2 regions of the Tepidiphilus baoligensis genome follow, and region 1 is predicted to be linked to the other one. Evidence: riboswitches for the same ligand, from Rfam matches in the RefSeq annotation. Region 1 holds a riboswitch; the other holds the start of a gene.
The links. Region 1 has a riboswitch for S-adenosylhomocysteine ahead of metH (methionine synthase). Riboswitches for the same ligand answer to the same signal wherever they lie in the genome.

Region 1 (14,643 bases):
CTCGGCTGGGCAGTGATCGGCCTGGGGCTGCTGCTGCTCCTGCTCGGGGCGGCCTATCTGCGGCTGCGGCGCGCCCAGCATCGGACGCGGCAGTTGGCCGAGGAGCTCGAACTCGCCCTCGAAGGAGCGGGGCTCGGCCGCATCCTGTGGGACGTGGAGCGGCGCGTCGCCACGTTCTGCCCACGGAGCCAGCGCATCCTCGGCCTGCCGGGAGAGCGCCCGATCGACGTGCCGCTCGAAGAATGGGTAGCGATGATCCACCCCGAGGATCGGGAACGGGTGCATCAGGCAGTCGTCGAACATCTCAACCGCAACCGCCCCAACGTGGATCTGCGCTACCGCATCCGCCACGCCGACGGCGGCTGGCGCTGGATCGAGACCTGGGCCCGCGCCGTCGACGGCAACGCGGAAAACCGCCGGATCCGGCGTATCGCCGGGCTGGTGCGCGACGTCACCGATGCCGTGCAGCTGGAAGAATCCCAGCGCATCGCCGCCAGCGTCTTCCACGCCCTTGCCGAGGGCGTGGTGGTCACCGATACCGATCTCATGATCCTAGAAGTCAACGATGCCCTGCTGCGCATGACCGGTTTTTCGCGCGAGGAAGTGATCGGTGTGCGCATCGCGCCGTGGCGCTCGCACCGGCACGACAAAGCCTTCTACGATGCGATGTGGGCCACGCTGCGGGCGAGTGGCAGCTGGCACGGCGAAGTGTGGAATCAGACCAAATCTGGGCAGCCGCTGCCGACGCTGCTTACCATCTCCGCCGTCTACGATGAGCAGCGCCGACCGATCCGCTACGTCGCGGCGATGCAGGACATCACCGCGCTCAAGGCACAGCAGCAGATGCTCGAGCGTCTGGCCTACCACGACGAACTCACGGGTCTGCCCAACCGCGTGCTCCTCAACGACCGCCTGGCGCAGGCACTAGCCGCCGCCCGCCGTCACGACACCGCGGTGGCCGTGGTCTATCTCGATCTCGATGGATTCAAACCGGTCAACGACCGCTGCGGCCACGAGGTCGGCGACGAGGTACTGCGGCTCACCGCCCGGCGCCTACAAGGGGCGCTGCGCGAAACCGACACGCTCGCGCGCATCGGCGGCGACGAGTTCGTCGCCGTGATCACCGACCTCCCTTCGGCCGAAGCCTGGGTGCCGATCGTCGAGCGCATGCTCACCGTCACCCGAATGCCGATCAAGTACGGTGATGAAAGCTTGCAGCTCACCACCAGCATCGGCGTCACCGTCTACCCCGAAGACGACGCCGACCCCGAAGTCCTCCTGCGTCACGCCGACCTCGCGCTCTATCAAGCCAAGCAAAGTGGCAAGAACCGCTATTGCCGCTTCGACGCCCAGCTCGATCGCGAGCAACGCGCGCGCCGCTCGCTGAGCCAGGCGGTGATCGAAGGCATCGAGCGGGAAGAACTGCGGCTCTACCTGCAACCGCGCGTGGAACTGGCGAGCGGGCGCATCGAAGGCGCGGAAGCCCTGGTGCGCTGGCGACATCCCACGCGAGGGCTGCTGGCCCCCGGCGCTTTCATCCCGGCGATCGAGAACGACGAAGCGATCGTGCGGCTCGGCGACTGGGTGCTCGAGCGGGCGTTGGCCCTGCTCACCGACTGGACGCGCCAGGGGCGGGACTGGCTCGTCTCGGTCAACGTCGCGCCGCGCCAACTGCTCGATCCCACCTTTCCCCGCCAGCTCGAGGAACGGCTCGCGCGCTACCCCGACGCCGCGCCGCAGCGGCTGGAGCTGGAGATCGTCGAATCGAGCGCGCTCGACGCCGGCCTGGGCATCGAACAGCTGATGACGCAGTGCCGGGCGCTGGGCGTGCGCCTGTCGATCGACGACTTCGGCAGCGGCTACTCTTCGCTCGCCTACCTCAAGCGCGTACCGGCCCATGCGATCAAGATCGACCAAGCCTTCGTCATCCACTTGCTCGACGAGACCGACGACTCTCGCATCGTCGAAGCGGTGCTCGAACTCGCCCGCACCTTCGACCTGCACTGCGTCGCAGAAGGGGTGGAGACGCTGGAACACGGCGAATACCTCTTGCGACTCGGCGCCGACGTCGCCCAGGGGTATGGCATCGCCCACCCCATGCCGCAGGCCGACTTCACCAACTGGGCGCTGCGCTGGCAGCACCCGTCCCAGTGGGCACGCTGGCGCGACACCCTGACCAATCCCCTGTGCCGACGACTGACCCGATTCGAGCTGAGCCACCGTCACTGGTTCGCCCGCCTCGAATACCACCTGCGCGACGGCATCGCGACACCGCCCCCCGAGCTCGATCCGCATCGCTGCGACTTCGGCCACTGGCTCGACAGCGAGGGGCGAGAAATCCTGGCCACCCGGACCGAATTCCCCGCCATCGTGAACACACACGAGGCGATGCACCGTGCGGCGCAAAAACTGGTCGCTGCGGCGAAGACCGGAGCCCCACCCCCCGAGCTGCGAGAGGAAGTCGCTACCCTTCACCGCGAACTCCTTGCCCGCCTGCAAGCGCTCGCGCTCGCCATCCCCCGGCGTGGCTAAACTACTCAGTGCCTCGGCTGACCTCTACAAAATGGGCGCGAGCCAGCGCCGCGCCGCCTCGAGCGCCATGCCGCGCCGCCGCGCCCAGTCAGCGAGTTGATCTTCCCCGATCTTGGGAATGGCGAAGTAGCGCGACTCGGGATGGCTGAAGTAGAACCCGGCCACGCTCGCGGCCGGGCGCATGGCGTAGTGCTCGGTGAGCGTCATGCCGGCGCGCGCGGGCGCATCGAGCAGCGCGAACAAGTCGCCCTTCACCGTGTGGTCGGGGCAGGCCGGATAACCCGGCGCCGGGCGGATACCGCGGTAGCGCTCGGCCACCAGATCATCGGGCGAGAGCCGCTCCTCGGGCGCGTAGCCCCAGTCTTCCCGCCGCACCCGCTCGTGCAGCCACTCGGCGCAGGCTTCCGCCAGCCGGTCGGCGAGCGCCTTCAGCAGGATGGCGTGGTAGTCGTCGTGCGCCGCCTCGTACTCGGCGAGTTTCTCCTCAATGCCAATGCCCGCGGTCACGGCAAACGCCCCGATCCAGTCCGGCACCCCCGTCTCCTTCGGGGCGATGAAATCGGCCAAGCACAGGTTTGGCTGCCCCGGCGGGCGCTCGTGCTGCTGTCGCAGGCCGTTCCACACCATGGCGAGCGCATGGCGCGATTCGTCGGTGTAGATCTCGATGTCGTCGCCCAGGCTCGCCGCCGGGAAGAGCCCCCACACCGCGCGCGCCTTCAGCCACCCTTCGCGCACGAGCACCTCCAGCAGGGCGCGCGCCTCGCCATAGACCTGGCGCGCCGTCTCGCCCACCACCGGGTCTTCCAAAATCTGCGGGAAACGCCCGGCCAGATCCCAGGTCTGGAAAAAAGGCCCCCAGTCGATGTAGGGCACGAGTCGCTCGAGCGAAACCTCCTCGGCGAACACGCCGAGCCGGCGCGGGCGCGGCGGTGCGTAGGCCGTCCAGTCGGTGCGAAACGCGTTGGCGCGTGCGGCCTCCAGCGACAGCAAGGTGTAGCCGGTCTTGGCAGCATGCCGCTCGCGGATGCGCGCGTAATCCTCCCGCACCTGAGCGAAGTAGACCTCGCGCTCGCCGGGCGAGAGCAGCGCCGAGACCACCCCCACCGCCCGCGAGGCATCCGGCACGTACACCACCGGCCCCTCGTAGTGCGGCGCGATCTTCACCGCCGTGTGGGTGCGGCTCGTCGTCGCCCCCCCGATGAGCAGAGGTACCGTAAAGCCCTGCCGCTGCATCTCGGCGGCCACGTGCGCCATCTCTTCGAGCGAAGGGGTGATGAGGCCGGAGAGCCCGATCGCATCCGCCTTCAGTTCACGCGCCGCGGCGAGGATCTTCTCGCACGGCACCATCACGCCCAGGTCGTGCACCTCGTAGCCGTTGCAGGCGAGCACCACGCCGACGATGTTCTTGCCGATGTCGTGCACGTCCCCCTTCACCGTGGCGAGCACGAGGCGCCCTTTGGTATGCCCGCCCGTCTTCGCCTTCTCCGCCTCGATGTAGGGCAGCAGGTGCGCCACCGCCAGTTTCATCACCCGGGCGGACTTCACCACCTGCGGCAGGAACATCTTGCCCGCACCGAAGAGATCTCCCACCACGTTCATGCCGGCCATGAGCGGCCCCTCGATCACCGCGAGCGGCCCCTTGCCTTCGACGGCAAAGCGCGCGCGCAGCTCCTCGGTGTCCTCGACCACGTGCTCGGTGATTCCCTTGACGAGCGCATGCTCCAGACGCTTTTCCACCGGCCAGGAGCGCCATTCCTGCACTGCTTCCGCCTTGGCCTCGCCCGTCTGCAGGGTCTGGGCGTAGGCCACCAGCTCCTCGGCTGCGCCGGAGCGGCGGTTGAGCACCACGTCTTCGACGAGCGTACGCAGCCGCGGCTCCAGCTCGTCGTAGATGCCCAGCTGCCCGGCATTGACGATGCCCATGGTGAGTCCGGCACGGATGGCGTGATAGAGAAACACGGTGTGGATGGCCGCACGGACCGTTTCGTTGCCGCGAAAGGAGAACGAGACGTTGGAGATGCCGCCGCTCGTCTTGGCGTGCGGCAGATGTCCGTGGATCCAGCGCACCGCCTCGATGAAATCGACGGCGTAGTTGTCGTGTTCGGGAATCCCCGTGGCGATGGCAAACACGTTGGGGTCGATCACGATGTCCTCGGGCGGAAACCCGTCGGCCACCAGCAGCCGATAAGCGCGCTCGGCGATCTCGATCTTGCGCGCGAAGGTGTCGGCCTGCCCGCGCTCGTCGAAGCACATCACCAGCACCGCCGCGCCATAGCGCCGCGCGAGCCGCGCCTGCGCGAGGAACGTCGCCTCCCCTTCCTTGAGCGAGATCGAATTGACGATGCCCTTGCCCTGCAGGCATTTGAGCCCCGCCTCGATCACTTCCCACTTGGAAGAATCGACCATCACCGGCACGCGGGCGATGTCCGGCTCCACCGCCACCAAGCGCAAAAAGCGCGTCATCGCCGCGACGGAATCGAGCATCGCCTCGTCCATGTTGACGTCGATCATCTGCGCACCGGATTCGACCTGCTGGCGCGCCACCGACAGCGCTTCATCGTACTTCTCTTCGAGGATGAGACGGGCGAACTTCTTCGAGCCGGTCACGTTGGTGCGCTCGCCCACGTTCACGAAGAGCGAATCCGGCCCGATCTCGAAGAGATCCAGCCCCGCGAGCCGCATCACGGGCTTGGCCGGGGGAAGGGGACGCGGCGCGCGACCTTCCACGGCCTGCGCGATCGCCGCGATGTGCGCCGGGGTCGTGCCGCAGCAGCCGCCCACCAGATTCACCCAACCCGCCTCGACCCAGGAGACGATCTCCGCGGCGAGCGCCTCGGGCGTCTCGTCGTAGCCGGTGGGCGAGAGGGGATTGGGTAGCCCTGCGTTGGGATGCGCCGAAACGAAAGTAGTGCAGATGCGCGCGAGCGTCTCCACGTGCGGACGCAGCTCGCGCGCTCCCAGAGCACAGTTGAGCCCGAAAGTGAGCGGGCGCGCGTGCGCGAGCGAAGCCCAGAAGGCTTCCGGCGTCTGCCCCGAGAGCGTGCGCCCGGCCGCATCGGTGATGGTGCCGGAGATCATCACCGGCCAGCGCCGGCCATGCTCCTCGAAGAGGCGCTCGAGGGCGAACACCGCCGCCTTGGCGTTCAAGGTATCGAACACCGTCTCGATGAGCAGCAGGTCCGCTCCGCCCTCCACCAGCGCGCGCGCCGACTCCAGATAATCGGCCGCGAGCGTGTCGAAGTCGATGGCGCGAAAGCCGGGATCGTTCACGTCGGGGCTCAACGACAGCGTCTTCGAGGTCGGACCGATGACGCCGGCCACGAACCGGGGCTTGTCCGGCGTACTGTACTCGTCGGCGAGCGTTCGGGCGAGCCGCGCGGCCTCCCGGTTGATCTCGTAGGCGAGATGCGCCAGACCGTAGTCGGCCTGCGAGGCGCGCGTGGCGTTGAAGGTGTTGGTCTCGATCACGTCCGCCCCCGCTTCCAGATAGGCGCGGTGAATCTCGCCGATCACCTCCGGGCGGGTGAGCACCAGGAGATCGTTGTCCCCCTTGAGCTCCACCGGGTGATCCTGCAGCCGCTCGCCGCGAAAATCGGCCTCGGTGAGACCATACTGCTGGATCATGGTACCCATGGCGCCATCGAGCACCAGCACGCGCTCGCGCAGCAGGCGCGTGAGTTCCTCGGTCCGGTCCGCTTGCATACCTGTTCCCTCCACAAAAAGCAAGACGCCCGTGAAGCCTGGCGGCAGCCGGGCCTCACGAGCGTCGTTGTTCTCTCCGAGCCTGGCGGCGGGACGCCGCTGCAACGCTCCTCGGAAAACCCCGTATTTTACGGCAAGAATTCCTCGAGCAGGGTGTTGAGCAAACGCCAGCCGCGTTCGGTAGGAGCGATGCGCCAGGCAAGCGGCTCGACCAGACCTTGGGCTTCGAGCCGCGCCCAGTGCGATGCGAGCGCATCCAAAGACAGACCCGTGCGCGACGCGAACCACTCCCGTGGCACCCCCGCGTGTAGCCGCAGCGCGTTCATGAGGAACTCGAAGGGCAGGGATTCGGGTACCACCCTCGATTCCTCCTGCACGAAGGGCGCGCGCGCGGCGAGGTAGCGGCGCGGATGCTTGTGCTTCATGCGTCGCACGATGCCGCCGGGCGTGCTGAGCTTGCCGTGCGCCCCCGGCCCCACGCCCAAGTAATCGCCGAAGCTCCAGTAGTTGAGGTTGTGCCGGCAGGATTCCCCTGGCAGGGCCCAAGCCGAGACCTCGTAATGGACGAAACCGGCACGCATAAGGCGATCTTCCACCGCCTCCTCGATCGCCGCCATTTCCTCGTCGGCGGGCAAAGTCGGGGGCGCAGCGGCAAAAGGGGTATTGGGCTCAATCGTGAGCTGATAGCAGGAAAGATGCGTCGCCCCGCCGGCGAGCGCCGTCTCCACGTCCGCGAGCGCCGCCGCCGGGCTCTGGCCGGGCAGGTCGATCATCAGATCGACGTTGACGCGCGCGAAGGTACGCACCGCCGCCGCGAGCGCGGCGCGCGCCTGGGCGCCGTCGTGGATGCGTCCCAGCCGACGCAAGGCGGCATCGTCGAAACTCTGCACTCCCAGCGAGAGCCGGTTCACCCCGGCCTGCGCGTAGGCCGCGAAGCGCGCCGCTTCGAAGGTGCCGGGATTCGCCTCCAGCGTGACCTCGGCGTTTGGCGCGAGCGGCAAACGCCGTCGAATCGCCGCCATGAGCCGCGCAAGCGCTTCGCCCGAGAGCAGGCTCGGCGTGCCGCCGCCAAAGAAGATCGTGTCGACCAGCCGTCCGCCGGCACGCTCGGCCTCGGCCTCGAGGTCTGCCTCCAGCGCCGCGAGGAATTCCGCCTCGGGCACCTCGCCTGCGAGCGGATGCGAATTGAAGTCGCAGTAGGGGCACTTGCGCACGCACCAGGGCACGTGCACGTAGAGCGACAGTGGCACCCGCGCCGGATCGAGCGCGCTCAAGCGCCCTCCCGCGCGAGCCGCGCCCGCAGCCGGCGCAAGGCCCGGCCGCGGTGGCTCAGGCGATTCTTCTCCTCGGGGGCGAGCTCGGCCGCGGTCTTGCCCCATTCGGGCAGATAGAAAAGGGGATCGTAGCCGAATCCGCCCTCCCCGCGCGGCGCCGTGAGGATCTCTCCCCACCAACGTCCCTCGGCCACGAGCGGCAGGGGATCGTCCGCCGTGCGCAGAAAGACCACGCAGCTATAGAAAAACGCCCGCCGCGCCGCGCCTTCCAGGTCCTGCATCGCCGCGAGCAGCGCCGCGTTGTTGCGCGCATCCGACCGGGGCTCTCCCGCGAAGCGCGCCGAGTGCACCCCGGGCGCCCCGCCGAGCGCCGGCACCGCCAGGCCCGAATCGTCGGCGATCGCCGGCAGGCCCGCAGCGGCCGCCGCGTGCCGCGCCTTGGCGAGCGCATTTTCCAGGAAGGTCGGATGCGGCTCCTCGGCCTCCGTAATGCCCAGCGCCCCTTGCGCCAGCACCTCCCAGCCGAGCGGCGCGAGCAGCGCCTCGAGCTCGGCCGCCTTCTTCGCGTTGTTGCTCGCGAGCACCACCCGCCGTTTGCCCGAACTCACGCCCGGCTCTCCCGCTGGGCGGCGAGCAGCTCGCCGATGCCTTTCTCGGCGAGCGCGAGCAGGGCTTCGAGCGCACCCCGGTCGAATGCCCCATGCTCGGCCGTGCCCTGCAGCTCGACGAAGCCGCCCGCGCCGGTCATCACCACGTTCATGTCGGTGTCGCAGGAGGAATCCTCGGCGTAATCGAGGTCGAGCAACACCTCGCCCTCCACGAGCCCCACCGACACCGCCGCCACCTGGTCGCGCACGGGCGAGGCCTCGAGCACCCCACGCGCCACCAGCGCATCGCACGCATCGGCGAGCGCCACCCAGGCCCCCGTGATCGCCGCCGTGCGCGTGCCGCCGTCGGCCTGCAGCACGTCGCAATCGAGCACGACCTGCCGCTCCCCCAGCGCCGCCAGATCCACCACCGCGCGCAGCGAGCGCCCGATCAGGCGCTGGATCTCCAGCGTGCGCCCGCCCTGTTTCCCTTTGGCCGCCTCGCGCGGCGTGCGCGTGTGCGTGGCGCGCGGCAGCATGCCGTATTCGGCCGTCACCCAGCCCTGCCCCGTCCCCTTGAGGAAAGGCGGCACGGATTCTTCCACGCTCGCGGTGCATAGCACCCGCGTGCGCCCGAAAGATACCAGCACCGAGCCTTCGGCATATTCCGTGAAGCCTCGTTCGATGCGCACCGGACGCAGTTCGTCGGCACGCCTACCATCATGCCTCATGCATCATCCCTTGAATTTCTGGATCGTCTCGTTGATCTCGCGGATCGCCCGTTCGATCTCTTCGGCGTCCATGGGTTCGGCCGAAAAAGTCGGCTGATGGGGCACGGAGAAAGCCGTGGTTACCTGATCGAGGGCCAGGGTCTCGGTCGAGACCGTATCCTCACCCGGATCGGCAGGCACGCCCTCCTCCCAACGCATGGCAATGAGCGAAACGTTGTCCGAGTTGGGCCCCGCCTCCATCTCCGCCTGCTCCACCAGTTCGGGCACCACCCGTACGAGCGGAGCGCGTGTGAGACGCTCGGCGATCTCCTCGTCGTCGAGCACGCCCCACAGGCCGTCGGAACACAGCGCGATCACGTCGCCTGGCTGCAACACCGTCCGCCGGCCGAAGTCGATGTGCGGCAAAGTCTCCCCGCCAAGCGAACAATAGAGGCGGTTGCGGCTGTCGTGCGTGCGCAACTGGGCTTCGCTCAGCACCCCCTGATCGATCAGAAGTTGCGCATGCGAATGGTCGATCGTGCGGGCGAGCACCTTGCCTCGGCGAACGTGATAGAGCCGCGAGTCGCCCACGTGCGCCCACCAGGCATACCCCCCTTCCTGCACGAGGCAGGTGACGACCGTGGCCCGAGGATTGCCGGCGATGTGATTCACCCGGGCGTATTCCAGGATCGCATAGTGCGCATTGATGATCGCCTGCGACAAAAAACTCAGAGGATCGTCGACTCGGGGCTTGGCGTGGAGCCGAAACGCCTGGATGAGGCTCTGCAGCGCGATCTGGGCCGCCACTTCGCCGGCCGCGTGCCCCCCCATCCCGTCGGAGAGCACCATGATGAGCGCCTCGCGCGAATAGGCGTAGCCCACCCGGTCCTCGTTCACCGGCCTTCCACCCACGCTCGTGGCCTGATGGATGGAGAATTTCATCATTAGGCTCCTTCGTGCAGCGAGGGCATCATCGACCGATACTCGGTGGCGGCCACGAGGAAGGGCACGTAAGCCGAGAGCACCTTCTGCACCGCATAAGCGCTCTGCGGCCGCTGCTCGGGCTCGAGCTGCATCAAGTCGACGATGAGATCGATCAACTCCGGCGTATAGCGCTCACGGTACGGGGCGAGCCGCTGCGGCAAATCGTCCTTCTCTTGCCGCGCCTCTGCGCGCGGCGGCGCCTGCCCGGTGACGCAGGTATAGAGCGTGGCGCCGAAACTGTAGAGATCGGTCCATGGTCCGATGAGCTCACGCTTGCCGCTGAGCTGCTCGGGCGGCGCGTAGCCGGGCGTAAACATCGTGCGCACCCATGCCTGGTCGGACGACAAGCTCTGACGCGCCGAACCGAAGTCGATCAATACCGGGTCGCCATTGCGGCGCAGATAGATGTTGGCCGGCTTCAGGTCGAGGTGCAACAGTTTGTGTGTATGCACCTCGCGCAGCCCCCCTTTTTTCTGCCGGACGTACTGCAAGAGGGTGCGCCCCTCCTCGTACTGCATCACCATATAGACGGTCTGGTTCGCCCGAAAGAAGTTGAGCACCCGGATCACGTTGGGGTGGTTGATGCGCGCGAGCGACCGCCCCTCCTCGAAGAAACACTTCAACCCGAAGAGAAAGGCCCGCTCACAATCGGGCAGGATCTCCGGCTCGATCTCACCCTCTTCCCGTCGCGCCAAGGTATGCGGCAAATACTCTTTGATCGCCACCGTCTTCCCCTCGCGATCGCGAGCGCGATAGACGAAGGAAAATCCCCCCTTGGCGAGCAGATCGACGATGCGGTAGCCCTCCACGAGCCACCCAACGGGCAACGGAGCGTTTTCTTGTGTCGACATGGTCTGACCGGGTATGATAAACCGCCTCGGACGAAGCGTGGAATCACTCAATGATACACAGTATGACAGGGTTTGCCAGCGCGCAAACCCAAATCGGCGCTCGGCTCCTGCGCCTCGAACTGCGCAGCGTCAACGGACGCTTCCTCGACCTCTATTTCCGCCTGCCCGAGGACTGGCGCTCCTTCGAGCCGCTGCTGCGTGAACGCCTGCAAAAGGCGCTCGCCCGCGGCAAGATCGAATGCCGGTTCGAAGTGCAAAGCGCGCCCGTGCAAGCGGCGCTCACGCTCGACGCCGTCGCCCTGCAGGCGCTCGCCCTCACCCAGACCGAAATCCACCGGCATCTGCCCGAAGCGGCCTCCCTCACGGTGGGCGAGATCCTGCGCTGGCCCGGCGTGGTGCGCGAAGCCGAGCTCGATCCCGAGGAAACGCAGCGGCGCCTGCTCGAGCTGCTCGAAGCGGCGCTCGCCGAACTCCTCGCGCACCGCGCCCGCGAGGGCGAGGCGCTCGCCGCCGCCATCCGCGAACGGGCCACGGCCATCGCCGAGCTCGTCGAACGCGCCCGCGCGCTTGCGCCCGAAGCCGTCGAGGCCCAGCGCCGCAAGCTCCTCGAAGCGCTCGAAGCGCTCGGCCAGACGCCCGATCCCCAGCGCGTGGAGCAGGAAGTCGCCCTCGTCGCCCAGCGCCTCGACGTCGCCGAAGAGCTCGACCGCCTCTCCTCCCACCTCCAGGAACTCGAACGCACGCTCACCCGCGGCGGCCCCGTCGGCAAACGGCTCGACTTCCTGCTGCAGGAATTCAACCGCGAAGCCAATACGCTCGCCGCCAAAGCCGGCAGCCTGGCGCTGTCGCGCCTCGCGCTCGAGATGAAAGTGCTCATCGAACAGATTCGCGAACAAGTGCAGAACCTCGAATGAACGAGCAGCCGCTAGCCGATTTCCCGGAAACCGAGCTCGACATCCTCTGCCGTCGTTACCACGTGCGTCGGCTCGCTTTTTTCGGTTCTGCCATTCGGGACGATTTCGGCCCTACCAGCGACATCGACGTCCTCGTCGAATTTCAACCCGGCCGCACCCCAGGCTTCGCCTTTGCACGCCTGCAACGCGAGCTCTCCCGCTTGCTCGGACGACCGGTCGATCTCCACACCCCCCGCAGCCTGAGTCGATATTTTCGGGACGAAGTGCTGCGCACCGCCCGGATCCAATATGAAGCGCCCTCCGAGTCGCCCCAAACTCGATGATACCGCCCGCATCCGCCACATGCTGGATGCGGCTCGACGCGCACTCGAGCTGGCTCGGGGCAAACCGATCGCCGACCTTCTGCCGGAAGACGAAACTGCCCTGGCCTTGGCCCGCCTCCTCGAAATCCTGGGTGAAGCCGCCCGCCAGGTCACGCCGGCCACCCGTATTCGCCACCCTGCCATCGCGTGGCGCGACATCGCCGATACGCGCAACCGCATCATCCACGAATACTTCGACGTCGATTTGGAAATCATCGCCTCCATCGTCGAACATGATCTACCCGAGCTGATTCCCGCGCTGGAGGCAGTCTTGAACGAACTGGCGGAACGCAATCCATGATCCCCCTTGGCACCCTCTACATCGTCACCGCCCCCTCGGGCGCCGGCAAAACCACCCTCGTACACGCCGTGCTCGAGCGCGAACCGGGGCTCGCCCTCTCCATTTCCTACACCACCCGCCCCCCTCGGCCGGGCGAAATCGACGGGCGCGACTACCGCTTCATCGGCCGAGAAGAATTCCTGCGCCTGCGCGATCGCGGCGAACTTCTCGAATGGGCCGAAGTCCACGGAAACTACTACGGCACCTCCCGTACCTGGATCGAAGACCAATTGCAGCAAGACCGCGACGTGCTGCTGGAAATCGACTGGCAGGGAGCACGCCAGGTGCGGCGGATATTCCCTCAAGCCGTGAGCGTATTCATCCTGCCGCCCTCGATCGCAACGCTGGAAGCCCGACTGCGCGGTCGCGGCACCGACAGCGAAGCCACCATCGCCCGGCGCCTGGCCGCCGCCCGTGAGGAAATGCGCCACGTCGAAGAATTCGACTACGTTATAATCAACGACCGGCTCGAGCGCGCCATCGACGAGCTCACCGCCGTCGTACGCGCCGCGCGCCTGCGGCTGCCGGTGCAAAAGCGCCGCCACGCCGCCTACTTCGCCCAACTCCTACAGGAATGACCCCATGGCCCGCATCACCGTCGAAGACTGCCTCAAGCACATCCCCAACCGCTTCGAGATGACGCTCGCCGCCGCCACCCGCGCGCGCCAGCTCTCCATCGGCGCCGAGCCCCTCATCGCCCTGGACCGGGGGCGCGAGCGGGACAAGCCCACCGTCATCGCGCTGCGCGAGATCGCCGCCGGCAAGGTCGGCCGCGACATCCTCGAACGCGCCCAGAACTGACCGCCATGCCCACCGCCGAGACCGCCTGCCAGCCCACTGCAGCCCCCTCGGCGGAAGCGCCGTTCGTCGACGTCGAGACCCCCGAAAGCTACGGCGCCCTGCGCGACAAGCTCCTCGGCTACCTCCCCCCCGCCGAAGTCGAGCGCATCGACGCCGCCGCCCGCTTCGCCGCCTGGTCGCACCAAGGCCAGAAGCGCGCGAGCGGCGAGCCCTACGTCACCCATCCCATCGCCGTCGCCTCCATCGTCGCCGACTGGAAGCTCGACGCCTCCGCCATCATCGCCGCGCTGCTGCACGACGTGATGGAAGACGCCCATATCCGCAAGAGCGAGCTCGCGCACCACTTCGGCCCCGTGGCGGCCGAGCTCGTCGATGGCCTCACCAAGATCGAGCAGCTCGAGAGCCAGAGCCTCGAAGACAACCAAGCGGAAAATTTCCGCAAGATGCTGCTCGCCATGGCGCGCGACCTGCGCGTCATCCTCATCAAGCTGGCCGACCGCACGCACAACATGCGCACGCTGGGCGCCGTCGCCCCCGCCAAGCGCCGCCGCATCGCCCAAGAAACCCTCGAAATCTACGCGCCCATCGCCAACCGGCTCGGGCTCAACACGCTCTACCGCGAACTCCAGGATCTCGCCTTCCAGCACCGCCACCCTTGGCGCCATGCCGTACTCGCGCACGCCGTCGAAGCCGCGCTCGGGGCACGCGACGAACTCCTCGACAAAATCCGCGCGCTCATCGAACGCCAACTCGTCGTCTGGGGGATCCAGGCCCAGATCAGCAGCCGACGCAAGCATCTCTACTCCATCTACCAGAAGATGCGCACCAAGCACCTGCGTTTCGAGCAGGTGCTCGACCTCTTCGGCTTTCGCATCGTCGTGCCCGACGAAAAAAGCTGCTACCTCGCCATCGGCGCGCTGCACGCCGCCTTCAAGCCGGTGCCCGGCAAATTCAAGGACTATCTCGCGCTGCCCAAGCCCAACGGCTACCAGTCGCTGCACACCACCGTCATCGGCCCGCAAGGCATTCCCGTCGAAATTCAAGTACGCACCCAGATCCAGCACCGGCTCGCCGAAGACGGCGTGGCCGCCCACTGGATCTACAAGGATGCCGGCGAGCGCGTCGACGCCTTCGAACGCCAGACCCACGCCTGGCTGCAATCGCTCGTGCAACTGCAATCGAACGACCCCGAAGCGCGCGACTTCCTCGAAAGCTTCAAAATAGACCTGTATCCCGACGAAGTCTTCGTCTTTTCCCCGCGCGGCGAGATCTTCGCCCTGCCACGCGGCGCCACCCCCGTCGATTTCGCCTACGCCATCCACACCGACGTCGGCCACCGCTGCATCGCCTGCCGCATCAACGGCGAGCTCATGCCGCTGCGCACCGAGCTCGATAACGGCGACCGGGTCGAGATCATCACATCCTCCTATCCCAGTCCCAACCCCGCCTGGCTCAACTACGTACGTACCGCCAAGGCCCGCGCCGAGATCCGCCATTTCCTGCGCCACCAGAAAAACGAGCAAGCCGTCTCGCTCGGCGAACGCATGCTCGACCAGGCACTGCGCCCGCGCGGCCTCACGCTGGGG
Region 2 (14,643 bases), on a different contig from region 1:
GAGCGCGACGACTGGAACCGCACTCTGACCGCGCCGGTGCAGCAGCGGCTGGCGCTTGCCCGCACCCTGCTCGAGCGGCCCGCCTGGGTGTTCTACGAAGCCCCGCCCGATGCCGTGCCCGCACCGGGTAAATTCGATCCAGTAGCGCTGCTGCGCGAGCGCCTGCCCGAAGCGACGCTGGTGATCTTCTGGCCGCATCACCAGCCCTATCCCGGCGTGCAGCGCGTCGTCGCCCTCAATTGAACCGCGCCGGCAGCCAGCCGCGCGCCACCGCCTCGCGCAGGCACCACGCCGGCGTCGTCTCGGTCTTGTAATTCCAGAAGAACCAGCCGCGATAGCGCTCGAAGGTGAGGAGCTGCGCCGCCGCGTAGCCGCGCAGCGCCACTCCCTGCTGAAAGGCGTCCAAGCCTTCGAGCGGGTGCGTCGTCGGCCCGTCGGCCCACAGCGACACCTCCTGCAGCTTGAGCCCGAGGCTCCACTCGCCGCACACCGTCGGCAGCCCCAGCTCCCGCCCGATGGCGTCGGCCTCGGCCCGCAGATCGACCACGGTCTCGCGCAAGTGTTCGTAGATGTCCGCCTCCAGATCCTCGGGCGTGAAGCACTGGTAGCGGTGCACGTCGAACCAGACGTTCTCGTACGGCGGCGCATTCATGAATCCGAGATACTCGCGCCAGTCGCGAAAACCGTCGTGGAACATCACGCCGACCGTGGGCGGACAGTGCGCCCGGATCGCCGCGTAGGCGCGCTCGTAGTAGCGCTTCAATATATCCGTAGGCACGTCCCAGCGCGGTTCGTTCAATACTTCGAAAGCGAAGAGCGCCGGCTCGGCGCGATAGCGCTCGGCCAGGCGCCCCAGGAGTTCGACCGAATGGTCGATGTATTCTGCTTTGGTGTGCCAGTCGCACACGTTAAGTATTCCGCCGTTGTCGAAGCCGTTCTGGCAGCCGGCGGCCGCGTGCAGGTCGAGCACCACTTTGAGTCCGAATTCTTCCGCCCAGCGCAGCGCCCGGTCGAGCACCTCGATGCCGCCGGTGACGAAGGGCTCGCGCCGCGTCCCATAGACCGGATGGTAGGGATAGGGCGGCCCCAGCACCCAGTGACCGAACGGGATGCGCACGGCGTTCAGCCCCCGTTCGGCGATCCAGGCGAAATCCTCCCGCGTGATCCAGCGCGCCCAGTGCGCCCGCAGCCGCGGGGTGGCCTCCTCGCCCAACGCCACGCACCAGGTCGTCTCGTCGGTAGCCTCCACCCCTTCGAAAAGGCTGGGCACCATCCACTTCTCGAGCACCAGCCACGAGCCCAGATTCACCCCCCGCAAGCGTTCCATCGCCCTCTCCCCGGCCGCATCGTGGAGTCATTATAGGCATCTGCTACGACGGTTTTCGTTTCGACGCGCTCGCCGTCCTCAAAAAGGACGAAGGGCTGCCCGACGTCGCTCCCGGCGAACCAGGCGGACCGCGGCCTGCCTGGTCGCACTTCCTCGCCCGCCCCGGCCTGCTCGACTGGGTACGCGACTTGACTGAGCACACCGGCATCACCCGGGATCATCTCGACGAGAGTTGCTCTCTGCAGGACTTACAACCTCTGTCCCCATTGCCCGGCAAAGCACGACTCGGTGAGCGGCCGACGCTCGCGCGGGGCGCGTTCCTTCTCGGCGAGTTCCCCATCGAGCACGTCCGGCTCGGCCGGATGCCCCACGGCGATGAGCGAAATCACTTTGTAGCGATCCGGCACGCCGGCCACGGCGCGGATCGCCTGGGCGTCGAATCCGGCCATGGGGTGCGACATCAATCCCAGGGCCACGGCTTGCAGGCAGAGATTCTCGGCCGCGGCGCCGCAGTCGTATTCGGCCCAGGCGTTGGGTTCGCCGTTGTAGGAAAAAAATGGGTCGGCGCACACCAGCACGAGGAGCGAGGCGCGCTTCACCCACGCCTGGTTGAATGGCCACAAGGTGGCAAAAGCCTTTTCCCATCCCTGAGGATCCTGGGTGCGGTGCCACACGACGAAACGCCAGGGCTGATCGCCATAGCACGACGGCGCCCAGCGCGCCGCCTCCAGTAACGAAAGCACCTGCTCGCGCGTCACGGCTTTGGTCTCGTCGAACGCACGACCGCTCCAACGCTCGGCGATCAGAGGATGGATCGGGACTTCGGTCACGGCGGGTTTCTTCATGTCGGTCTCCGTCGCACAAAAATCCCGCTCATCTTAGGCCCGGATCCGGCACGAAAGCAAGATCGCGCGTACTCCGAAGCCGGGATGCCACGGATGGGCTATAGTAAAGCGACGGGGTTCCAGCCCCTCCCCGTTTCATTCCAAGGAGTGTGACTCATGAGCATTCCCGCCAAAGCCTATGCCGCTTTCGACCCGCATTCCCCGCTCGTTCCCTGGGAAATCGCCCGCCGCGAGCCGGGGCCCTACGACGTACAGATCCAGATCCTCTACTGCGGCGTGTGCCACTCCGACCTGCACCAGGCGCGCAACGAGTGGAAGAACACGATCTATCCCTGCGTGCCCGGGCACGAGATCGTCGGGCGCGTGGTCGCCGTGGGCGAGAAAGTCACCCGATTCAAGGTCGGCGATCTCGCCGGCGTCGGCTGCATGGTCGACAGCTGCGGCCATTGCGACGCCTGCGCGAGCGGGGAAGAGCAATACTGCCGTGAAGGGTTCGTCGGCACCTACAACGGTCGAGGTCCCGGCAGCGAGAACACCTACGGCGGCTACTCCCAAGTCATCGTGGTGAAGGAAGCCTTCGTGCTGCACATCAAGCATCCGGAAAAAGATCTCGCCGCGGTGGCGCCGCTGCTGTGCGCCGGCATCACCACCTATTCGCCGCTGCGCCATTGGAACGTCGGCCCGGGCAAACGGGTAGGAATCGTCGGCCTGGGCGGGCTCGGGCACATGGCCGTCAAACTCGCCCACGCCATGGGCGCGCACGTGGTGCTCTTCACCACCTCGCCCGGCAAGACGGCCGACGCCAAGCGGCTCGGGGCCGACGAGGTCTGCATTTCCAAGGATCCCGAGCAAATGGCCCGCTACCGCGAGCAGCTCGACTTCATCCTCGACACCGTGGCGGCTCCGCACCGGCTCGACGACTACCTGCAGCTCTTGAAACGCGACGGTACGCTCACCCTCGTGGGCGCCCCTTCCGAGCCGCACCCTTCGCCCGGGGTCTTCAATCTGCTCTTCCGGCGCCGCAGCCTCGCCGGCTCGCTCATCGGCGGCATCCGTGAGACGCAGGAGATGCTCGATTTCTGTGCCGAACACGGCATCGTCTCGGACATTGAGCTCATCCCCATCGATTACATCAACACCGCCTACGAACGCATGCTGAAGAGCGACGTGAAATACCGTTTCGTCATCGACATCGCCGCTTCATTGAAATGAGGATGCAGGAGCCTTCACCATGAAACGACTGGAAAACCACGTCGCGCTGGTCACCGGCGGCGGGCGAGGCATCGGCAAGGCCATCGCCACCCGTCTGTATCAGGAAGGGGCGAAAGTGGCCATCTGCGGCACCACGCCCGAGGTGCTGGACGCGGCTGCGCGCGAGATCGGCCCCGACGTGCTCGCGCTCGTCTGCGACGTCTCACAGGCCGATCAGGTCGAGGCGACAGTGCGGCGCATTCGCGAACGCTTCGGCAAGGTCGACATCCTGGTCAACAACGCCGCCGTGATGCTACGCCACGTCAGTCTGGAGCGGGCCGCCCGCCCCTTCACCGAACTGGAAGAAGAAGTCTGGGACCGGGTGATGGCGGTCAACGTCAAAGGCCCGTGGCTGTGCGCCCGCGCCGTCTTCCCCGACATGCAGGCACAGCATTGGGGACGCATCATCAACATCGCCTCGGATACCGTCTTCATCGGTCGCGGCAACGGTGCGCAATACATCACCTCCAAGGCCGCCGTGATCGGGCTCACGCGTGCGCTTGCCTGTGAAGTCGGTCGCCACGGCATCACGGTCAACGCCATCTCGCCGGGCTTGACGCAAAGCGAGACGATCCGCGAACATGGGTTTGAGGCCATGGCCAAGCAGCTGGCCGAACAGTCGGCCATCCCACGACCCGAGGTTCCCGAAGATCTGGTCGGCGCCGCCGCTTGGCTCGCCTCCGACGACGCCGCCTTCGTCACCGGTCAGACGATCTGCGTCGACGGCGGATTGGTGTTGCACTGAGCAAGTATGCACCGACCCAGGAACCTTCTCATGACGACCAACAAACCCACCGTCCTCGTCACCCTAGCCCCCGCCGTGCGAGAAACCGTCGAAGGGCGGCTCGGAGAACTCGCCCGGATCGTCTTCCTCTCCGATCTCCCCGAAGCGCAACGGCGTGACGCCCTCGAGGGAGCCGAGTATCTCCTCACGCTCAATCCGCAGCGGGAATTCGGCCCATGGTGGCCGCAGCAACCGCGCTGGCGCTTCGTCCAGTTCACCACCGCCGGGGTCGATCACGTCGACTTCACCCGCATCCCCGCCGAGACGATCGTCGCCAGCAACGTCGGCGGGTTCGCCGAGCCGATGGCCGAATACGTGCTCGCCACGGCGCTCGCCCTGAGCAAGAAACTGCTCCATTACCATCGCCTGCTGCAACAAGGCGTGTTCGCCCAGTTCGGTGAGACCGGCACGCTGCGCGGCAAGACGGTGACGATCCTCGGCTTTGGCGGCATCGGCCACGCCTGCGCCACGCTGCTGGGTCTCTTCGACATGCGCCTCTTCGCCATCAACCGCAGCGGCAAGACCGACGTTCCCGTGTGGCGCTGCGGCACCCTCGCCGATCTCGAAGACGCCCTGCGGCTGGCCGACGTCGTGGTCGTCTGCCTGCCGCTCAATCGCGACACCCGGGGCCTGCTCGGGGCGCGCGAGCTCGGATGGCTCAAGGACGACGCCATTTTCATCAACGTCGCCCGCGGCGAGATCGTCGACGAAAAGGCGCTCTACGACTTTCTCCTTGCGCACCCCAAGGCGCAAGCGGCGATCGACGCCTGGTGGATCGAACCCTTCCGCCACGGGGAATTCCGCATGAATTATCCTTTCCTCGATCTTCCCAACGTGCTCGGCAGCCCGCACAATTCCGCCCGCATCCCCGGCTGGGAACGGGTGGCGCTCGAGCGTGCTTGCGACAACCTCGCCCGCGCCCTCGAGGGTGCGCCCGTGCACGGCCTCGTCGACCGTCGCGACTATCTTTGAATCGCCATGGCGCGCCCCTCGGCCCGCATGCTGATCGTCTGGCACTCGCGCACCGGCGCCGCCCGACAGATGGCCGATGCCGCCCACGAAGGCGCGCTCGAGGCGCTGCGCGAACTCGAAGCCCTCGAACGCGTGTCGGTCGTCCTACGACGGGCGGCAGAAGTCACGCTCGAAGAGGTGCTCGCCGCCCAGGGCTATCTCTTCTGCGCCCCGGAAAACCTCGCCACCCTCTCCGGCGAGATGAAAGAATTTTTCGATCGCTGCTACTACGGTGTGCTCGACCGAGTCAATGGCCGGCCCTACCTCGCCCTGGTCGCCGCCGGCAGCGACGGCACCGGCGCCGTGCGCCAGATCGAACGCATCTGTACCGGTTGGCGCCTGCGTCCGCTCGCCCCCGCCCACGTCGTGCTCACCCACGCCCAAACGCCAGAGCAAATCCTCGCTCCCAAGACGCTGCCCGAGCACGAACGCGAACGCTGCCGCACCCTCGGCGCGACGATGGCGGCGTGGTTGGTATGAACCTGCGAGAAGCGATCACCCCCCGTTCGCCGCGGCATACATGGGCTTGCCATCGCTGAGGGCGATCCAGCCTTTCACGATCCGGTAAATCACCCAGACACCAGAGATGACGAGCACGATCATGCCCACCGCCATGAAAGAAGTGGCCACGCCCACGACCAACCACAGCAGGCTGTACCAGAAGGTTCTGCGCTGCCACAGGAAGTGCGACTCGACCCAGGTGCCGCGCACATCGGGGTATTTCACGTAGTTGACGATGATTCCCACCAGATAGGTGACCCCCAGGATCAAAGAGGCCGCGTAGAGCGCATAGATGATGGTGGCCCACTTCTTCGCCTCGCGGAGCTTGGTTTCATCGCCCGCGGATGAAGTTGCCTCGATGATTTCCATGAAATATCCTTTTCGCGCAGAATCGAACAGAAGAAGAATATCATATCCGAGCACAGGAGAACGGCACTTTGCTGCCACGCAGTCGGTCAATCGAGGACCCATGGACGGATCACCCATGAAACCTCCCTTCCCTTTACGTGGGCGCGGCGTGACGATCGCACCACGGAATCGCTATGCCCGTCTCGAGCGCGAGCCTTTCGACGACGGTTGGCCACAAGAAGAAGAAACGCCCGGCGCGCCTCCGACCGAAGTGCGCTGGGAAGAAGCCCATAGCGCCCTCACGACCAACCGCTCGCCCGATCTTGGCTTCGATCGCTCGATTAACCCCTACCGTGGCTGCGAACACGGCTGTGCCTACTGCTACGCCCGGCCGATGCATGCCTGGCTGGACCTCTCGCCGGGACTGGATTTCGAGCGCATCATCATCGCCCGACGTCACCTCGCCGACCGGCTGCGCGCCGAGCTCAACCGCCCTGGCTATCGGCCTGCGCCGATCGCCCTGGGCACCGCCACCGATGCCTGGCAGCCGGTGGAACGCAAACTGGGGCTCACGCGCGCGGTGCTGGAAGTGCTCGCCGAGGCGCGCCATCCCTGGACGGTCGTCACCAAGGGCAGCGGCATCCTGCGCGACCTCGACCTGATCGCCCCCATGGCGGCTTCGGGGCTGTGTGAAGTCTATGTGACGCTGACCACGCTCGACGCCGAACTCGCCCGCCGGCTGGAACCCCGCGCGGCGAGCCCGCGGCGGCGCCTGGAAGTAATCGCGGCGCTCGCACGAGCCGGCGTGCCGGTGGGCGTGAGCCTCGCGCCCCAGATTCCTTTTCTCACCGAAGACATGGAAGCGGTGCTCGCCGCCGCGGCCGAAGCCGGGGCATGCAGCGCGTTCATGAGCATCTTGCGCCTACCGCAGGAGCTGGAGACGATTGTCGACGATTGGCTGCAGCGGCACGTACCCGAGCGGCGTGAGCGCATCCTCGCGCGCTTGCGCGAGCTGCACGGCGGCAAGCTCGATGGCCCGTTCGGCGAGCGTTTCCGCGGCCGTGGCCCCTGGGCCGACCTGCTCGCCCAGCGCTTTGCCATCGCCCGACGTCGCGCCGGCCTCGAACGATCGCTCCCGCCGCTCGTCACCCACCTCTTTCGCCCGCCGGCGAAGCGCGCCGGCGAGCCGGTGCAGCAGGCGCTCTTTTGAGCAAAGCCACTTCTCCCTTTGCACCGCGTCCGTCCGCGTCCGGACGGATGCCCCGGTTGAACACTCGGCTCTTTCGATCTTCCCGAGCGGCATGAATGGACGGACCGAACCGTGGTACAAACCGCAACCAGGAACAAACCGCAAAGGATGAGACGATGGACCGGCAACCGATCGTGCAGAAAGTCTATCTGGTGGGCGCCGGCCCTGGCGACCCGGAACTGCTCACCGTCCGGGCGCTGCGCCTGCTGCAGGCAGCCGACGTGCTCGTCTACGACAACCTGGTGAGCCCGGCCATCCTCGATTGCGTCCGCCCCGAGGCGCAGCGCGTCTTCGTCGGCAAGCGCGCCGGACGGCATACGCTGCCCCAGGAAGAGATCAATGCGCTCCTCGTCGAACTGGGGCAGGCCGGCGGAGTGGTCGTGCGGCTCAAGGGAGGCGACCCCTACATCTTCGGGCGCGGCGGCGAAGAAGCCGAAGCGCTCGCCGCAGCCGGCATCCCTTTCGCGGTCGTACCCGGCATCACGGCGGCCTGCGGCATGGCCGCGAGCCAGGGCATTCCACTCACGCACCGTGACCATGCGCAATCTTGCCTCTTCGTCACCGGTCACCTCAAAGACGGCGCCCTGCTGCTCGACTGGGAGGCGCTCGCGCGGCCACGACAGACGGTGGTCTTCTACATGGGGGTAAGCACCCTGCCCACGATCTGCCGCGAACTCGTCGCCCATGGCCTGCCGGCCGACACGCCTGCGGCCGTGGTACGCAACGCGACCCTGCCTGATGCCGAACGCCTCGTCGGCACATTGGCGAGCCTGCCCGCCCTGGCGGCCGCCGCCGAGCTTGCCCCGCCGGCGCTGCTGGTGGTGGGAGAAGTAGCGGCGCTCGCCGAACGGCTCGCACCCTGATCAGTCTTCCGCGCTGCCGTAGTCCCTCAGCCGCCCCACGTCCGACGCCTTTCTCCGGCCAGAGTCATACGACACTCCCTGCTTGGCCCGACGGTATCGACGGTTTCAAAAGGGCGAACAACGCCGCCCGCCGCAGGCGATTGGCGAGCTCCTGTGCCGCGTCCATAACACGCTCCTCAATACAGCGGCGCCGCTCCCGGCGGGCGCGTCTTGAATCGCCGATGTACCCAATAGTACTGCGCCGGCATGCGACGGATCTCGCCTTCGAGCCAACGGTTCATGCGCGCCGCGTCGGCCACCTCGTCCTCGGTGGGGAAATCCTCCCAAGGCTCGCCGAATCGCGTCACGTAGCCTTTACCATCGGGCAGCATCTCCGTGACACACGGCACCACCGCAGCGCCCGTGAGTCGTGCCAGTCGCGACAGGCCAGTGATCGTGGCCGCCGGCACCCCGAAGAACGGCACGAAGACAGACTCCTTGCGCCCGTAATCGAGATCGGGCAGATAGTAGAGCGGCCGACCGGCGCGCAAGGCGCGTACCACCGGGCGAATGCCGTCCTGGCGCGCCACTTGGAGCTGATCACCGAAACGTGAACGCCCCCAGTTGAGCCAGTGATCGGCCACGGGATCCTTTTTCTGGCGCGAATAGACATAGACCCCGTCGTACTCCATCGCCACCCGTGTCCCGCCCATATCGAGGCCGAGGAAGTGCGGCACGAGCAGAATCACTGGCCGCCCTTGGGCCCGAATCGCATCGACGCCCTCTTTGCCTTCGAGCCGCACCAAGCGGCGGATGCGCTCAGCCGGAGCGAACCAGGCGACCCCCCGCTCGAGGATGCTGCGCCCGAGCAAGCGGAAGTGCTCGCGCAACACCGCGCGGCGCTCCTCTTCCGTCCATTCGGGAAAACACAGCCGCAGGTTGACCTCGGCCACGTGCCGGCGCGAGCGCGCCAAGTGAAAGAGCAGCGCGCCGAAGCCGCGGCCAATGGCCGCCTGCAGCGACAGCGGCAGCCAATGCAGCACCCATAGCAACGCGACGAGCAAACGAGACATTTCCTCATTACCTTGGAGAAGATTTATAATTATCCTCTATCCGCCGAGTTAATCCGACAACTTGCGGGGCGGACGAGAAGGGCAGCTCGAAGAACCGTCGTGCAGTAGGTTAGTCGAGCTGTCCAAGAAATACCGCTAAAGCGTCGCCGCTCCCCCGATCCCCAGAGCCGGCACGCCGCCTCATGGGGATCAAAAGGAGCGAATCGATGGCCAAGGAATACCTCTTCACCTCCGAATCCGTCTCGGAAGGGCACCCCGACAAGGTCGCCGACCAGATCTCCGACGGCGTGCTCGACGTCATCCTCGGTGAAGACCCCCACGGGCGCGTCGCCTGCGAGACCCTCGTCTCCACCGGGCTCGTGGTCATCTCCGGCGAGATCACCACCAAGGCGCACCCCAACTACCGCGAGATCGCACAGGACGTGATCCGGCGCATCGGCTACGACGATTCCGACATCGGTTTCGACTACAAGTCCTGCGCCATCCTCACCGCCATCAACCGCCAATCGCCCGACATCGCCCAGGGTGTGGGCAAGGCCTTCGACGACCCGCTCGACCAGGGCGCCGGCGACCAGGGCCTCATGTTCGGCTATGCCTGCAACGAAACCCCCGTGCTCATGCCGCTGCCCATCTACTACGCCCACCGCCTCATGCAGCGCCAGGCCGAAGTGCGCAAGGACGGCAGGCTCCCGTGGCTGCGGCCCGATGCCAAATCCCAGGTGACGGTGCGTTACGTAGACGGCAAACCCACCCAGGTGGAAACCGTGGTCCTCTCCACCCAGCACCACCCGGACATCACCTACGACGAGATTCGCGAAGCGGTGATCGAGGAGATCATCCACCCGATCATCCCGCCGGAGCTACGCGCCCCCGACATCAAATACCTCATCAATCCCACTGGGCGCTTCGTCGTCGGCGGCCCGCACGGCGACTGCGGCCTCACCGGACGCAAGATCATCGTCGACACCTATGGCGGTGCGGCGCATCACGGCGGCGGCGCGTTCAGCGGCAAGGACCCTTCCAAGGTCGACCGCTCGGCGGCCTACGCCGCGCGCTACGTGGCGAAGAACGTCGTGGCCGCGGGTCTGGCGGATCGCTGCGAAGTGCAGATCGCCTACGCCATCGGCGTGGCTCGCCCCGTGAGCCTCATGGTCGAGACCTTCGGCACCGGCAAGATCCCCGACGAGAAGATCGAGGCCCTCGTGCGCCGACACTTCGACCTGCGCCCGCGCGCCATCATCGAGATGCTGGACCTGCTGCGCCCCATCTATTCCAAGACCGCCGTTTATGGTCACTTCGGCCGCGAGGAGCCCGAGTTCACCTGGGAAATGCTCGACAAAGCCGAAGCGCTGCGCGCCGACGCCGGTCTGTGACCTTTCACGGACGCCCCATGCGGGCGCCGCGGATCATCGCCGCAAGCGGCTGCAGGCAACGCGCCTAGCGTAAGGATGCCTCCCCCATCCGAGGCGATGGGCAAGCATCCGAGCACGGAAACACGTCGCCAGGCAGCCGCGCAGGAGATTGTTCGCAGCCCGCACGAGGTGCGTCCGCAAAGTTTTTCGAACCCATCATCAGGTTTTCCCGGTGCCATACGGGAGATTTGCCAGGATACAATCCGCCTCCATGTCCTCAGACGCTTCCCTCCTGCTCGACTTCGTCCTGCTCTTCGCCGGACTCGCGTTGCTCACCTTGGGTGCAGAATGGCTCGTGCGCGGCGGCGCGCGCCTCGCAACCCGATTCGGCATCTCCCCCCTGGTCGTGGGGCTCACCATCGTCGCCTTCGGCACCAGTGCCCCGGAACTCGCCGTTTCGGTCGGTGCAGGCTTGCGCGGGGCGCCCGATCTTGCGCTCGGCAATGTGGTCGGCTCCAACATCGCCAACATCCTGCTGATCCTCGGCGTCACCGCGATCATCGGGCATATCCAGGTTCACTCTCAACTGTTGCGGCAAGAAATCCCCGTGCTGCTCGGTGCCGTCGCCCTGTTCTGCACCACCTCCTTCGACGGCATCCTCAGCCGCCTCGATGGCCTGATCCTCTTTTCCTCGATGATCGCCTATACGGTCTTTCTACTGCGCCAAGCGCGCACCCTCCCGCCCCAGGAAGAAGCAGGGCTTGCCACCGACATTCCGCGAAGCCGCTGGGACGAACACGCAGGTGTGCAGATGGCGCTGGTGCTCGTCGGCCTGGGGCTCCTCATCTACGGGGCCGACCTGGCCGTGGGGGCCGCCTCCGGCATCGCCCGCAGCTTTGGCGTGAGCGAGCTGGTGATCGGCCTCACGGTCGTGGCGGTAGGCACGTCGCTCCCCGAGATCGCCACCTCCGTCGTCGCTGCCCTTCGCGGCCATCGCGATATGGCCGTCGGAAACGTGATCGGCTCCTGCACGTTCAACCTGCTCTCGGTGCTCGGCGCTACCGCCCTGGTCGCGCCGCACGGAATCCTGGTGAGCGAGACGATACGTCACGTCGACTCCTGGGTCATGCTGGGCACCACGGTGGTGCTGCTACCCATCATCGTCTCCGGCGCCGGCATTCGCCGCAGCGACGGGGCCTTGTTGCTCGCCTTCTACCTCGCCTACCTCGTCCATCTGGGGTTGGACGCGAGCGCCCACCCCTGGCGCGAAGGCTACGTCCAGCTCATGCTCTCCTTCGTCCTGCCGCTCGCCATGGTCTATCTCATGGTGCGTTACGTGCAATCCATCGAGCGCCGCCAATAGCAGGCTGTTCGAGGCCCCTAAGCGACTGCGCGACCCTTTGCTATAATCCCCGCAACCGAGGAGCGCTGCAACCCGTCCCCGCGGGCCAGGCTCGGTTCAGATTCAACGGCGCTCACCCGTCTTCTCCGGCCGGACGGAAGACGCAGGTGAGCTGCGCATCCGCTCGGCCTCGTTCCCGAATAGGAGCATTTCGATGAACCAGGCCGTATCTACCCCCGATCACGTCGTCGCCGATCTCTCCCTTGCCGAATGGGGCCGCAAGGAAATCCGCATCGCCGAGAGCGAGATGCCCGCCCTCATGGCGCTGCGCCGCGAATACGCCGAGCAAAAGCCGCTCACGGGCGCCCGCATCGCCGGCAGCCTGCACATGACCATCCAAACCGCCGTGCTCATCGAAACGCTGGTGGCGCTGGGCGCTCAGGTGCGCTGGGCCTCGTGCAACATCTTCTCCACCCAGGATCACGCCGCCGCGGCGATCGCCGCCGAGGGCATCCCCGTCTTCGCCAAGAAAGGCGAGACGCTCGAAGAATACTGGGACTACACCCACCGCATCTTCGAGTGGCCCGACGGCGGCCATGCCAACATGATCCTCGACGACGGCGGTGACGCCACCCTCCTCCTGCACTTGGGCGCCAAGGCCGAGCGCGACCCGAGCGTGCTCGATCGTCCCACGAGCCTCGAAGAAAAAGTGCTCTTCGCCCGCGTGCGCGCGCAGCTCGAGCGCGACCCTTCCTGGTACTCGCGGCGCATCGCGGCGATCCGCGGCGTCACCGAAGAGACCACTACCGGCGTGCATCGCCTCTACCAGATGCAGGAGCGCGGCGAGCTGCGCTTCCCCGCGATCAACGTCAACGACTCGGTCACCAAGTCCAAGTTCGACAACCTCTACGGCTGCCGCGAATCGCTCGTCGACGGCATCAAGCGCGCCACCGACGTGATGATCGCCGGCAAGATCGCCGTCGTTTGCGGCTACGGTGACGTGGGCAAGGGCTCGGCCCAGGCCCTGCGGGCGCTGCGCGCCGAAGTCTGGGTCACCGAGATCGACCCCATCTGCGCCCTGCAAGCGGCGATGGAAGGCTACCGCGTGGTGACCATGGAAGAAGCCTGTGACAAGGCCGACATCTTCGTCACAGCCACCGGCAACTACCACGTCATCACCCACGAGCACATGCGCCGCATGAAAGACCAGGCGATCGTGTGCAACATCGGCCACTTCGACAACGAGATCGACGTTGATTCGCTGCGCCAATACCGCTGGGAAAACATCAAGCCCCAGGTCGACCACGTCATCTTCCCCGATGGCAAGCGCATCATCCTGCTCGCCGAAGGACGTCTGGTGAACCTCGGCTGCGCCACGGGGCATCCGAGCTTCGTGATGAGCTCCTCCTTCGCCAACCAGGTGCTGGCGCAGATCGAACTCTACACACACCCCGAGCGCTACCCCGTGGGCGTCTATCGCCTGCCCAAACAGCTCGACGAGAAAGTCGCCCGGCTGCAATTGACGCGCCTCAACGTCCAGCTCACCCGGCTCACCCCCGAGCAGGCGGCCTACATCGGCGTGCCCGTCGACGGGCCTTACAAGCCTGAACATTACCGCTACTGAGCGTGAGGAAGCGACCGATGCCGCCGCTCGAAATCTCCGTCGAATTCTTCCCGCCGCAGACGGCGGAGGGCGAAGCCAAGCTCGAGGAGGCGCGCCGGCGCCTCACGCAACGCCTGCGCCCGGCCTACTATTCCGTCACCTACGGCGCCGGTGGTTCCACCCGCGAGCGCACCTTCGCCGTGGTCGAGCGGCTGCACCGCGCCGGGCTCGACGTCGCTCCCCACCTCTCCTGCATCGGCGCCACTCGCGCCCAGATCCGCGAGATCCTGCGGCAGTACCAAGCGCTCGGCGTGCGCCGCCTCGTGGCGCTTCGGGGTGATCTCCCCTCCGGCGTGCGCGACCCCGGCGAGCTGCGCTACGCGAACGAACTCGTCGAGTTCATCCGCACCGAGACGGGCGATCACTTCTGGATCGCAGTCGCGGCCTATCCCGAATACCACCCGCAGGCGGCGAGCGCCACGGCCGATCTCGACGCCTTCGCCCGCAAAATGCACGCTGGCGCCGACTGCGCCCTCACACAGTACTTCTACAACCCCGACGCCTACGCCCACTTCGTCGAGGAATCCCGGCGCCGCGGCGTCACTGCCCCCATCGTGCCCGGCATCATGCCGATCACCAGTTTCGCGCGGCTCGCCCGCTTCTCGGATGCCTGCGGCGCCGAGATCCCGCGCTGGATCCGCAAGAAGATGGAAGCCTACGGCGACGATGCCGAATCGATCCGCGCTTTCGGCCTGGAAGTACTCGTTCGCCTGTGCGAGCGCCTGCTCCAACTCGGCGCCCCGGGCCTGCATTTCTACACCATGAATCAAGCGGAGCCGACGCTCGCGATCGCCGAGGCGCTGGGATTGACCCCGTGCGCGGCAAGCTGATCGCTGCTGCGCAGAGCCCCTTCTGCGAACCTTCTTGCCGTCTGGACGGTCGATGCTTACACTGAAAGCATGATGCATGTACCGGAGCCTTCCATGTCCAGCTTGACGATCTCCCAGATCGACGAAACCCTAGAGTCAGCCTTGAAACGGCGTGCCGCGCAAGACGGCGTCTCGGTGGAAGAGGAAGCCCGGCGTCTGCTGCGCCGCGCCGTGCTGGAAGAAGAA

Region 2: another riboswitch for S-adenosylhomocysteine. It lies ahead of ahcY (adenosylhomocysteinase); the one in region 1 lies ahead of metH (methionine synthase).

What each region holds. Positions count from the first base shown of each region.
Region 1 covers NZ_JAAAUB010000001.1:39,509-54,151, reverse strand. The annotation lists gene GV368_RS00325 (EAL domain-containing protein) at 1-2,532, shown strand, start outside; gene metH (methionine synthase) at 2,557-6,234, opposite strand; S-adenosyl-L-homocysteine riboswitch at 6,287-6,353, opposite strand; gene hemW (radical SAM family heme chaperone HemW) at 6,363-7,508, opposite strand; gene rdgB (RdgB/HAM1 family non-canonical purine NTP pyrophosphatase) at 7,505-8,116, opposite strand; gene rph (ribonuclease PH) at 8,113-8,826, opposite strand; gene GV368_RS00300 (PP2C family protein-serine/threonine phosphatase) at 8,830-9,750, opposite strand; gene GV368_RS00295 (serine/threonine protein kinase) at 9,750-10,640, opposite strand; gene GV368_RS00290 (YicC/YloC family endoribonuclease) at 10,703-11,554, shown strand; gene GV368_RS11680 (nucleotidyltransferase family protein) at 11,551-11,877, shown strand; gene GV368_RS00280 (HepT-like ribonuclease domain-containing protein) at 11,843-12,217, shown strand; gene gmk (guanylate kinase) at 12,214-12,834, shown strand; gene rpoZ (DNA-directed RNA polymerase subunit omega) at 12,839-13,057, shown strand; gene GV368_RS00265 (RelA/SpoT family protein) at 13,063-14,643, shown strand, end outside.
Region 2 covers NZ_JAAAUB010000008.1:6,856-21,498, reverse strand. The annotation lists gene GV368_RS06625 (ABC transporter ATP-binding protein/permease) at 1-243, shown strand, start outside; gene GV368_RS06620 (glycoside hydrolase family 5 protein) at 236-1,327, opposite strand; gene GV368_RS06615 (nitroreductase family protein) at 1,576-2,172, opposite strand; gene GV368_RS06610 (NAD(P)-dependent alcohol dehydrogenase) at 2,329-3,384, shown strand; gene GV368_RS06605 (SDR family NAD(P)-dependent oxidoreductase) at 3,404-4,168, shown strand; gene GV368_RS06600 (2-hydroxyacid dehydrogenase) at 4,199-5,179, shown strand; gene GV368_RS06595 (flavodoxin family protein) at 5,207-5,698, shown strand; gene GV368_RS06590 (DUF4870 family protein) at 5,714-6,088, opposite strand; gene GV368_RS06585 (PA0069 family radical SAM protein) at 6,204-7,277, shown strand; gene cobA (uroporphyrinogen-III C-methyltransferase) at 7,433-8,179, shown strand; gene GV368_RS06575 (lysophospholipid acyltransferase family protein) at 8,356-9,231, opposite strand; gene metK (methionine adenosyltransferase) at 9,438-10,604, shown strand; gene GV368_RS06565 (calcium/sodium antiporter) at 10,855-11,946, shown strand; S-adenosyl-L-homocysteine riboswitch at 11,998-12,067, shown strand; gene ahcY (adenosylhomocysteinase) at 12,140-13,549, shown strand; gene metF (methylenetetrahydrofolate reductase [NAD(P)H]) at 13,567-14,418, shown strand; gene GV368_RS06550 (FitA-like ribbon-helix-helix domain-containing protein) at 14,512-14,643, shown strand, end outside.